2 linked regions of the Leisingera sp. NJS204 genome follow. Each later gene encodes a partner of the first gene's protein in a complex. Links are inferred from orthologs where the notes say so. Each region holds a gene or a part of one and is shown on either strand. Other genes may lie near its edges.

Region 1 (4,253 bases):
GGGCCTTGGGCCAGGGATCGGGATACAGCAGAAAGGCGCGTGAAATGGAGGCCTCGGGCAGCACATCCATCAGATCGCGCGCATCGCCGGGATGCACCGCGATATTGCCGGCACCGGCTTTGCGGATCTTGCCCAGCAGCATGGCAACGCCGTTGATAAACGGTTCGGCCCCGATGATACCGACATCGGGGTTGCTGGCAGCCTGATGCACCAGATGCTCACCGCCGCCAAAGCCGATCTCAAGCCAGACTTCTTTGCCACCGAACAGCGCGTTCAGGTCCAGCGGGGTGCGGTCCGGGTTCACATCCCAATCGACCGCACCGGGGCTGAGGCTGGCCAGATCTTCGTCAAGATAGCGCTTCTGGCTGTCTTTCAGGGTCTTGCCCTTGAAGCGGCCGTAAAAGTTGCGCCAAGGCGCGCCGCTGGCATGTTTATCGGCCGCATTGGCAACAGCGGTCCGGGCATTCTTGGTCTGGTCGTCGCGGGGCTTCTGGTCGCCGGACATACGTCTGGGCTCCTGTTCAGGGCGTCTTTTGAAAGGCTGGCCGCTCCTCTGCCGCATGCGGGCCTCGTGGTCAAGCCTGTGTCAAGCCGGCTAGCGGGTTTGCCCCTGCCGGACCTCGCGCAGAACGCCCGCTGCAATCAACCGCAATCGGCTGGGATACCATTCGCCATCCGGGTCCGTGCGCAGCGTCTCAATCGCAAAGCCTGGATCGACACCGCGCGCCACCATATAGCTGAGATGGTCATAAACCTCGCGCTGAGTATCCTCGTATATCCAGGACCCTAAATCATACGGAGTTGCCCAGCGGCGTTTTTTGCGTTCGCTGCGATAGTATTTATGCACAGCATCAGCAGGCCAGTTGCGCTGATGAAAACCGATGCTGGACCCGATTGTCATCCGCCGCCGGCTGCCGGCCAGAAAGACATCGACGCAGGCACTGATGCAGGTGCCATCAACCAAAGTGTCCAGCCCGTGTTCCAGCACCAGCCCGGCAATCTCTTCCCCGGCATAGACACTTCCGCCAATGCTGTTGAGCTGCAGCTCCGAGATTTCCGGGTTTTTCGTCAGGATATCCCGCAGCTCTAAGACATCGTCATCGGTTATTTCTGCCGGTTTTCCTTCCACCTCTGTTTCGGTGTCATAAACCAGCGTTCCGCCTTGCAGGCTGAACTTTTGCGGCAATGCCTCTTTAGCGGCCGCGGCAGACGCCAGAACCAGGCAGAAAAGTACAGTTATCACGCGCAGCATCGCGGTCCCGGCAGCTGGAAACAGTCTTCCTTGCACTATGGTGCAGCAGAGCGGTGTCTTCCAGCCTCAAAACGCCCGCTCTTCTGCCTCAATACTTCGCGCGCGAAACACCCGGTCAGCATTGCTGACCGGTCCGCCGCGCCGCAGCGCGGCGCCCGGCCCAACGGGAGAGGCGCATTCCCAGAATGCGCCGAAACGGGCGGGAGCATCACCCAAACGAAAAAGAGCGGCCCCTGCGGCCCGCTCTCTTGTTTCGATCAGCCCGGTGTCAGACTGCTTTCTTCAGCGCCCCGGCCAGGTCAGTGCGCTCCCAGCTGAAACCGCCATCGGCTTCCGGGTCGCGGCCGAAATGGCCATAGGCAGCGGTGCGCTGATAAATCGGCTTATTCAGGCCCAGATGCGAACGGATGCCGCGCGGGGTCAGATCCATCACCTGGTCGATCGCCTTTTCAATCGCTGCGGCGTCCACTTCACCGGTGCCATGGGTGTCTGCATAAATCGACAACGGCTTGGACACGCCAATGGCATAAGACAGCTGAATGGTGCATTTCTCCGCGATGCCCGCAGCCACCACGTTTTTGGCCAGATAGCGCGCGGCATAGGCTGCCGAGCGGTCCACCTTGGTCGGATCCTTGCCGGAAAACGCGCCACCGCCATGCGGGGCCGCACCGCCATAGGTGTCCACGATGATTTTACGGCCGGTAAGGCCTGCATCGCCATCCGGGCCGCCGATCACAAATTTGCCGGTCGGGTTCACGTGCCATTTGGTCGCGTCCGTCAGCCAGCCTTCGGGCAGGGTTTCACGGATGTAGGGTTCCACCAAGGCGCGGATGTCAGCCGAGGTCAGGCTCTCGTCCAGATGCTGGGTCGACAGCACCAGAGAGCTGACGCCCACCGGCTTGCCGCCATCGTATACCACCGACAGCTGCGATTTCGCATCCGGGCCCAGCGCAGGCTCAGTGCCGTTTTTGCGCACTTCCGCCAAGCGGCGCAGGATCGCGTGGGAGTACTGGATCGGCGCAGGCATCAGCGCATCGGTTTCATTGGTGGCAAAACCAAACATAATACCCTGGTCGCCGGCGCCTTCGTCCTTGTCGCCGGACGCATCCACGCCTTGGGCGATATGGGCAGACTGCTCGTGCAGCAGGTTGGTCACTTCCACGGTTTCGTGGTGGAATTTGTCCTGCTCGTAGCCGATGTCCCTGATGCAGGCACGGGTGATCTCATCGATCTTGCCCATGTAGTCGTGCAGCTTATCCTGATCGGACAGGCCGACTTCGCCCCCGATGACAACACGGTTTGTGGTGGCGAAAGTCTCAGCTGCCACGCGTGCTTCGGGTTCTTCCGCCAGGAAAGCATCCAGCACCGCATCTGAAATGCGGTCGCAGACCTTGTCCGGGTGGCCTTCGGAGACAGATTCCGAAGTGAAAGTGTAGTTCATACGGGTCATGAAAAGTGCTCCACTGGTTCCATCCTTGCCACGCCAGGAAGCCGTTGTGGCAGGTATCAAGCCGCAGTACGCGGCCCATCCGCGCGGGTCAATCTATATTCCAATAGAGTTAAGCAGCTATGACCGCGGCACAAGGGCGCGGGAGCGCAAAAAAACCGCGGCTGCAGCCAACAGGCACAGCAGGAACACCGGCCAATCCCCGGTGCGGCTGTAGAGCGTCGGCGGCAGCGGCGCAGGCAGCGCCGCGTCAATAAAACCCGCTTCACCCAGCGGCAGGCTGTTCAGCAGGGTTCCGTCCGCACCGATCATTGCAGACACACCGGTATTTGCAGCCCGGATCATTGGCAGGCCTTGCTCGATGGCCCGCATCCTGGCCTGCACCAGGTGCTGGTACGGGCCGGACCGGGTGCCGAACCAAGCGTCATTGGTGACCTGCACCAGCATGTCAGGGCGGGTCTCTGCGGCATTCACATCCTGTGGGAAAACAGCCTCGTAGCAAATCAGCGGCAAGGCGCGGCCAATTGGCAGATCCATGACATGGGGGCCAGGCCCGGCGGCATAGCCCGCACCTGCCCGCGACGCAAAGCCATAGATCCCGAACCGGGCCATGACGTCGCCAAAGGGCACATATTCCCCGAACGGCACCAGATGCGCCTTGTCATAGGCGGCAGCGGGTTGGCCATCCGTGTCCAGCAGCACCGCAGAATTGTAAAAGGCGCCGGCCTCCTCCCGCTGGATGCCCAGAAGTACCGGAACCCCGCCGGCGTTTTCGGAAATGACCCGCAGGGTGTCATCCGCATAATTCAGCAGCTGCGGCACCGCGGTTTCCGGCCAGACAATCAGATCCGGACGCGGCGCTTCGGCAGAAAAGGCAACAGCGCGGCGGACGAATTCCCAGCGGTGATCCGGATGCCACTTCAAATCCTGCGGTGCGTCGGGCTGAACGATTCGCACGGTCTTGCCTGTTGGATTTGCCTGCGGCGGAGCGGGAACGGCAAAGGCAGCGGCTGCCGCCAGTCCCAATGGCGCCAAGGCCGCCGCCGGGGCCTGCCGCAGCAAGGTCAGCGGCAGGAAGGCCGCAAGCGTCAGCAGCGCCAGCCCCTGCGGGCCGATCCATGGCAGCAGGTTTGCGGCAGGCGTATCAATCCAGAACTGTCCGAAAGCCGCCCAAGGAAAGCCGGTCAGCAGATAAGCGCGGCCAATTTCCACTAGGGACCAAGCTGCCACCAGCATCGGGATCCGCCAGGCGCCGGCGCTGAACCGGACGGCCAGTCCAAATGCAGCCCCCCAGAACAAGGCAAGCCCGCCCGCCAGGAATACCAGCGCAAAAGGCGCCATCCAGGCATGGCGTTCCGGATCAATCTGAAAGGGTTCCAGGATCCAGGACAGGCCAAAGGCAAAATACCCCAGCCCGAACAGCCAGCCGGCCAGCATCGCCGCGCGCGCCGTGGCGGCCTGCAGAACCAGCCAGCCTGCGGCACCCAAGGCAAGCGGCAGTCCGAACAAAAAGCTCCAGGGGGCAAGTGCCAGAGACGCCAGCGCGCCGCCGCC
Region 2 (4,525 bases), 900 kb from region 1 along the record:
CGCCTCATCAAAATCATTGTTGAACCCGTGCACAAACAGCAGAATACGCCCGCTACCCGCGCGCTGGACCTCAGCCGCTACCGCCTTGCGGAATTCTGCGGCATAGGCGGCATAATCTCTTTCCGCCTGCGTCTCGGTCACCACCCGGCCGCCGCGCCGCTCGGCCGGCAGCGGCGTCTTGGAAAACCGGATCCCGTCGCGGAACCCCGCCACTTTCAGCCGCGGCAGCCGCCCGCTTGTATTTGCATGGGTCAGCGCCACCAATTCCGGCCAGTCCTCGACCCGTGTGAACTGCACCTCTGCGGTGCCGAACGCCATCGAATCCGACCGCTCCGCCAGGTAAGTGACCGAACCGTCGCCATTCAACCGCTGCGACCGGTTGGTGACATAGAGCAGCCTGGGCGCGACCGTGCGCTGCGCCTCTGGAACCCGCTCCGCCTGGTAATTGCGCCCTGTTGAATACAGGTTCGGCGGTTTGGCCAGCCGGTCCACCGGCGACACCCCGCAGCCCGCAATCAGCAGCGCCAGCAAGAACCGGGCCACTATCCGCCCTGACAGTATCGCCATCCGCCGGTCCCTCCCTGTTGCGCGCTCCACTTCAGCGATTCTGAAGGCTAGCCCTCAAACATATGTCCGGCCAATGAAAATATCGTGTCAACCGGAGCCGCCGGGGAACGCCTGCGGATAGATCAGCTCTGCCTCCGGCACATCATCGCCCCGCCGCAGGATCAGCGTGTATTCCAGCGGATAGGGGCTGATGAGCTTTTGCGCCCGCTCCAGACTGAAGCCATAGCGCCCATAAAAGGAGGGCTTGCCCAGCACCACGATGGTTTCAGGCAATCGTTCCTGCACACCAGCAGGAAAGACCTCATAGTAGCTCTGCAAATGCTGTAACATCCGCGAGCCGAACCGCCACGGCCGACGATAGGCCTCTTCCTGCGGTCCGCCTGTCTCCATGTTCGGATTGCGCTCGGCCAGCTTGCCCCCCTGCCACTCGGGCAGCACCGCCATCGGCGCCAGACAGGCCCAGTCCGCGGGCGCCTGCATCCGGCTCAGCGCGAAATAGCCGCCGATCCTGCCCTCCCAGGGTTTCCGGAACTCATACAGCATGTCGCCGTCCGCCCGCAGCTGCCGCACCAGCCGCGCTTCCGCATCAGTCGGAAAGGCCGCCTTCAGCAGTGTATCCACTTCGTCAAAGTGCTCTTCATCGACCCCAGTCATGAAATCCGGCCCAACAACCATCACGCCCCTCCCGCATTCACCTTTGCACAAATACTCGCGCCGCAGGCAGGCCCGCAAGGCGGGCCTTCTGCCTCGCCAGAAACGAAAAGGGGCCGCCTTGACAGGCAGCCCCCAAATTTTTTGCAGTCATAGCGGTGCGGCTTCCGGCGGATAGGCCTTAACGGCCAATCACCTGTCGCCTCATCACAAATCCCGGTGGGATTTGTGATTACATCATGCCGCCCATGCCGCCCATGCCGCCCATGTCGGGCATGCCGCCGCCGGCAGCTGCGCCTTCTTTGGCGGGCTTGTCGGCAACCATAGCTTCGGTGGTGATCAGCAGACCGGCAACCGATGCTGCGTCTTCCAGAGCGGTACGCGCCACTTTGGCCGGGTCGATCACACCGAAGGCGAACATGTCGCCGTATTCTTCGGTCTGAGCGTTGAAGCCAAAGGAGCTGTCGGAGCTTTCGCGGACCTTGCCGGCCACAACAGCACCGTCAACACCGGCGTTTTCGGCGATCTGGCGCAGCGGCGCTTCAATCGCCTTGCGCACGATCACGATACCGGCGTTCTGGTCAGCATTGGCGCCTTCCAGGCCTTCCAGTGCTTTACCGGCCTGAACCAGAGCAACACCGCCGCCGACGATCACGCCTTCCTGCACAGCTGCGCGGGTCGCGTTCAGCGCATCGTCCACACGGTCTTTGCGCTCTTTCACTTCCACTTCGGTCATGCCGCCGACGCGGATCACGGCAACACCGCCTGCCAGTTTGGCAACGCGTTCCTGCAGTTTCTCACGGTCGTAGTCAGAGGTGGTTTCTTCGATCTGAGCGCGGATCTGGCCAACACGGGCTTCGATCTCGGCTTTCTCGCCTGCACCGTCGACGATAGTGGTTTCGTCTTTGGTGATTTCGATCTTCTTGGCCGAACCCAGCATGTCCATGGTCACGGACTCAAGCTTCATGCCCAGATCTTCGGAGATCACCTGGCCGCCGGTCAGGATTGCGATGTCCTGCAGCATGGCCTTGCGGCGGTCGCCGAAGCCCGGTGCCTTGACAGCAGCAATTTTCAGGCCGCCGCGCAGCTTGTTGACAACCAGGGTTGCCAGCGCTTCGCCTTCAACGTCCTCAGCAATGATCAGCAGCGGCTTTTGCGACTGGATCACCTGCTCCAGCAGCGGCACCATGGCCTGCAGCGAGGAGAGTTTCTTTTCGTGCAGCAGGATCATGCAGTCTTCGAGATCTGCAATCATCTTGTCGGCGTTGGTCACGAAATAGGGCGACAGGTAGCCGCGGTCGAACTGCATGCCTTCGACAACAGTGGTCTCGGTTTCCAGACCCTTGTTTTCCTCGACGGTGATCACGCCTTCGTTGCCGACTTTCTGCATCGCGTCAGCAATCTGCTGGCCGATTTCAGCTTCGCCGTTGGCAGAGATGGTGCCGACCTGGGCAACTTCAGCGGAGTCTTTGACTTCGCGGGCCATCTCTTTGATGCCGGCAACAACGGTCGAGGTCGCCAGATCGATGCCGCGCTTCAGGTCCATCGGGTTCAGGCCCGCTGCAACCTGCTTCAGGCCTTCTTTGACGATGGCCTGGGCCAGCACGGTGGCGGTGGTGGTGCCGTCGCCGGCTTCGTCGTTGGTGCGGGAAGCAACTTCCTTCACCATCTGGGCGCCCATGTTCTCGAACTTGTCTTCCAGTTCGATTTCCTTGGCAACCGACACACCGTCTTTGGTGATGCGCGGCGCGCCAAAGGATTTGTCCAGAACCACGTTGCGGCCTTTGGGACCCAGGGTCACTTTCACGGCGTCAGCCAGAATGTTGACACCGTTCAGCATGCGGTTGCGTGCGTCGGTTGCGAATTTGACGTCCTTAGCAGACATATTTCATTCTCCTCGAGAATTTCTGTTTGGCAGCGATAATAGGGGGGTCAGAGAAGCCCGCGGGCTTACTCGATGATCCCCATGATGTCGCTTTCTTTCATCATCAGCAGCTCTTCGCCGTCGACGGTGACCTCGGTGCCGGACCACTTGCCGAACAGGATCTTGTCGCCAGCCGAAACAGCCATCGCAATCAGCTCGCCGCTGTCCTTGCGTGCGCCTTCGCCGGTCGAGACGACTTGGCCTTCGCTCGGCTTTTCTTTTGCGCTTTCGGGGATGATCAGACCGCCCGCGGTTTTTTCTTCGCTTTCGGTGCGACGCACCAGTACGCGGTCATGAAGCGGTTTCAATGCCATCTTTGCAGCTCCTTAAAGGCTCAAAGGTTGTTATCCTTTGCCCCGCTCCCTGGCAGGGCAGTTATCACTCACATCTGCTGAGTGCTAACGAGGGGAAGCTAGGAATGCCCCCCTTCCTTGTCAACACGGAATCGGCAAAAAAATGAGGGCGCCGGCGCGCCCTCTGCTGTCTTCGGAATTTCCGCTTATGCCGCCTTGTCTTTCAGGTGCGCAAAGCTGTCCTTAAAGCGGCTGAACTTATGCGCGCCGCAGGCCACCGGCTGATACCGCGCCGGGTTTTCCGCGCTGACGCAGCTGTCCAGCGGCTGCACCACAGCCGCCGCGTCCGCATCAATAAAAAACGGGATCGAATAGCGCTCGCGCCCCGAGGCATTCACCACCCGGTGCAGGTTGGCCAAGTAAAGATCATTGGTCAGCCGCTGGATCAGATCGCCGATGTTGATCACAAAAGTCCCGGCAATCGGCGGCCCTTCGACCCAATCCCCATCGCGGTTCATCACCTGCAACCCGCCCACGTCATCCTGCGCCAGAATTGTCAGGCTGCCGTAATCCGTATGGGCGCCGATGCCCATCACACTCTCATCAATCTGCCCCTCTTGCGGCGGGTAATGCAGCAAGCGCTGGATGGTGATCGGGTCCTGCATCCTGGGCGCAAAGAAATCCGCCTTCAGATCAAGGCTGACCGCAATCGCCCGCATCAGCCGCTGCGCCAGGTCTTTCATCTCCTGATGATAGCCATAGACCGCGCGCTGAAACTCCGGCCGTGCCGCAGGCCACAGATTGGCGCCGAAAAACGGCGCGGCACCGCCGGGGCATTCCGGCCCGATGTCAAAACACTCCTTCAGATCCTTGGTCTTCTTGGGGTCGGTGTTTTCCCCGAAAACCTCGATATAGCCGCGCAAGGCCATCCCGGATTTGGAGATGTGCAGGTCCATCTTGTCCCGCAGCGGCAGATCGAAGAACGCCCGTGTCTCATCAAAGGCGCCGTTCACCACCGCTTCCGGCACCCCGTGGTTCCTGACGTAAAAGAACCCGGCGTTGGTCAGCGCCCAGCGGATTTCCTTGGCGA

Evidence for each region. The genes of interacting proteins can lie anywhere in the genome.
Region 2: the proteins of metK (region 1) and groL are in contact, whole or in part, in a cryo-EM structure (PDB 8P4O), measured with the Escherichia coli proteins. The link is inferred for Leisingera sp. NJS204 from one-to-one orthologs.

Annotation. Positions count from the first base shown.
Region 1 is NZ_CP035417.1:332,408-336,660, reverse strand. Bases 612-3,531 are described here. They hold metK (methionine adenosyltransferase), read right to left. Parts: upstream 2,703-3,531; coding sequence 1,521-2,702; downstream 612-1,520. Other genes in these bases: lnt (apolipoprotein N-acyltransferase), read right to left, coding at 2,820-3,531; ETW24_RS01735 (hypothetical protein), read right to left, coding at 612-1,252. In the rest of the region: tRNA (guanine(46)-N(7))-methyltransferase TrmB, read right to left, coding at 1-505; more of ETW24_RS01735, read right to left, coding at 596-611; more of lnt, read right to left, coding at 3,532-4,253. UniProt on the Escherichia coli protein: Catalyzes the formation of S-adenosylmethionine (AdoMet) from methionine and ATP.
Region 2 is NZ_CP035417.1:1,234,903-1,239,427, reverse strand. The notes cover bases 778-3,707. They hold groL (chaperonin GroEL), read right to left. Parts: upstream 3,104-3,707; coding sequence 1,451-3,103; downstream 778-1,450. Other genes in these bases: ETW24_RS06030 (isopenicillin N synthase family dioxygenase), read right to left, coding at 3,642-3,707; ETW24_RS06035 (co-chaperone GroES), read right to left, coding at 3,169-3,456; ETW24_RS06045 (GNAT family N-acetyltransferase), read right to left, coding at 778-1,242. Also shown: more of ETW24_RS06045, read right to left, coding at 655-777; more of ETW24_RS06030, read right to left, coding at 3,708-4,525.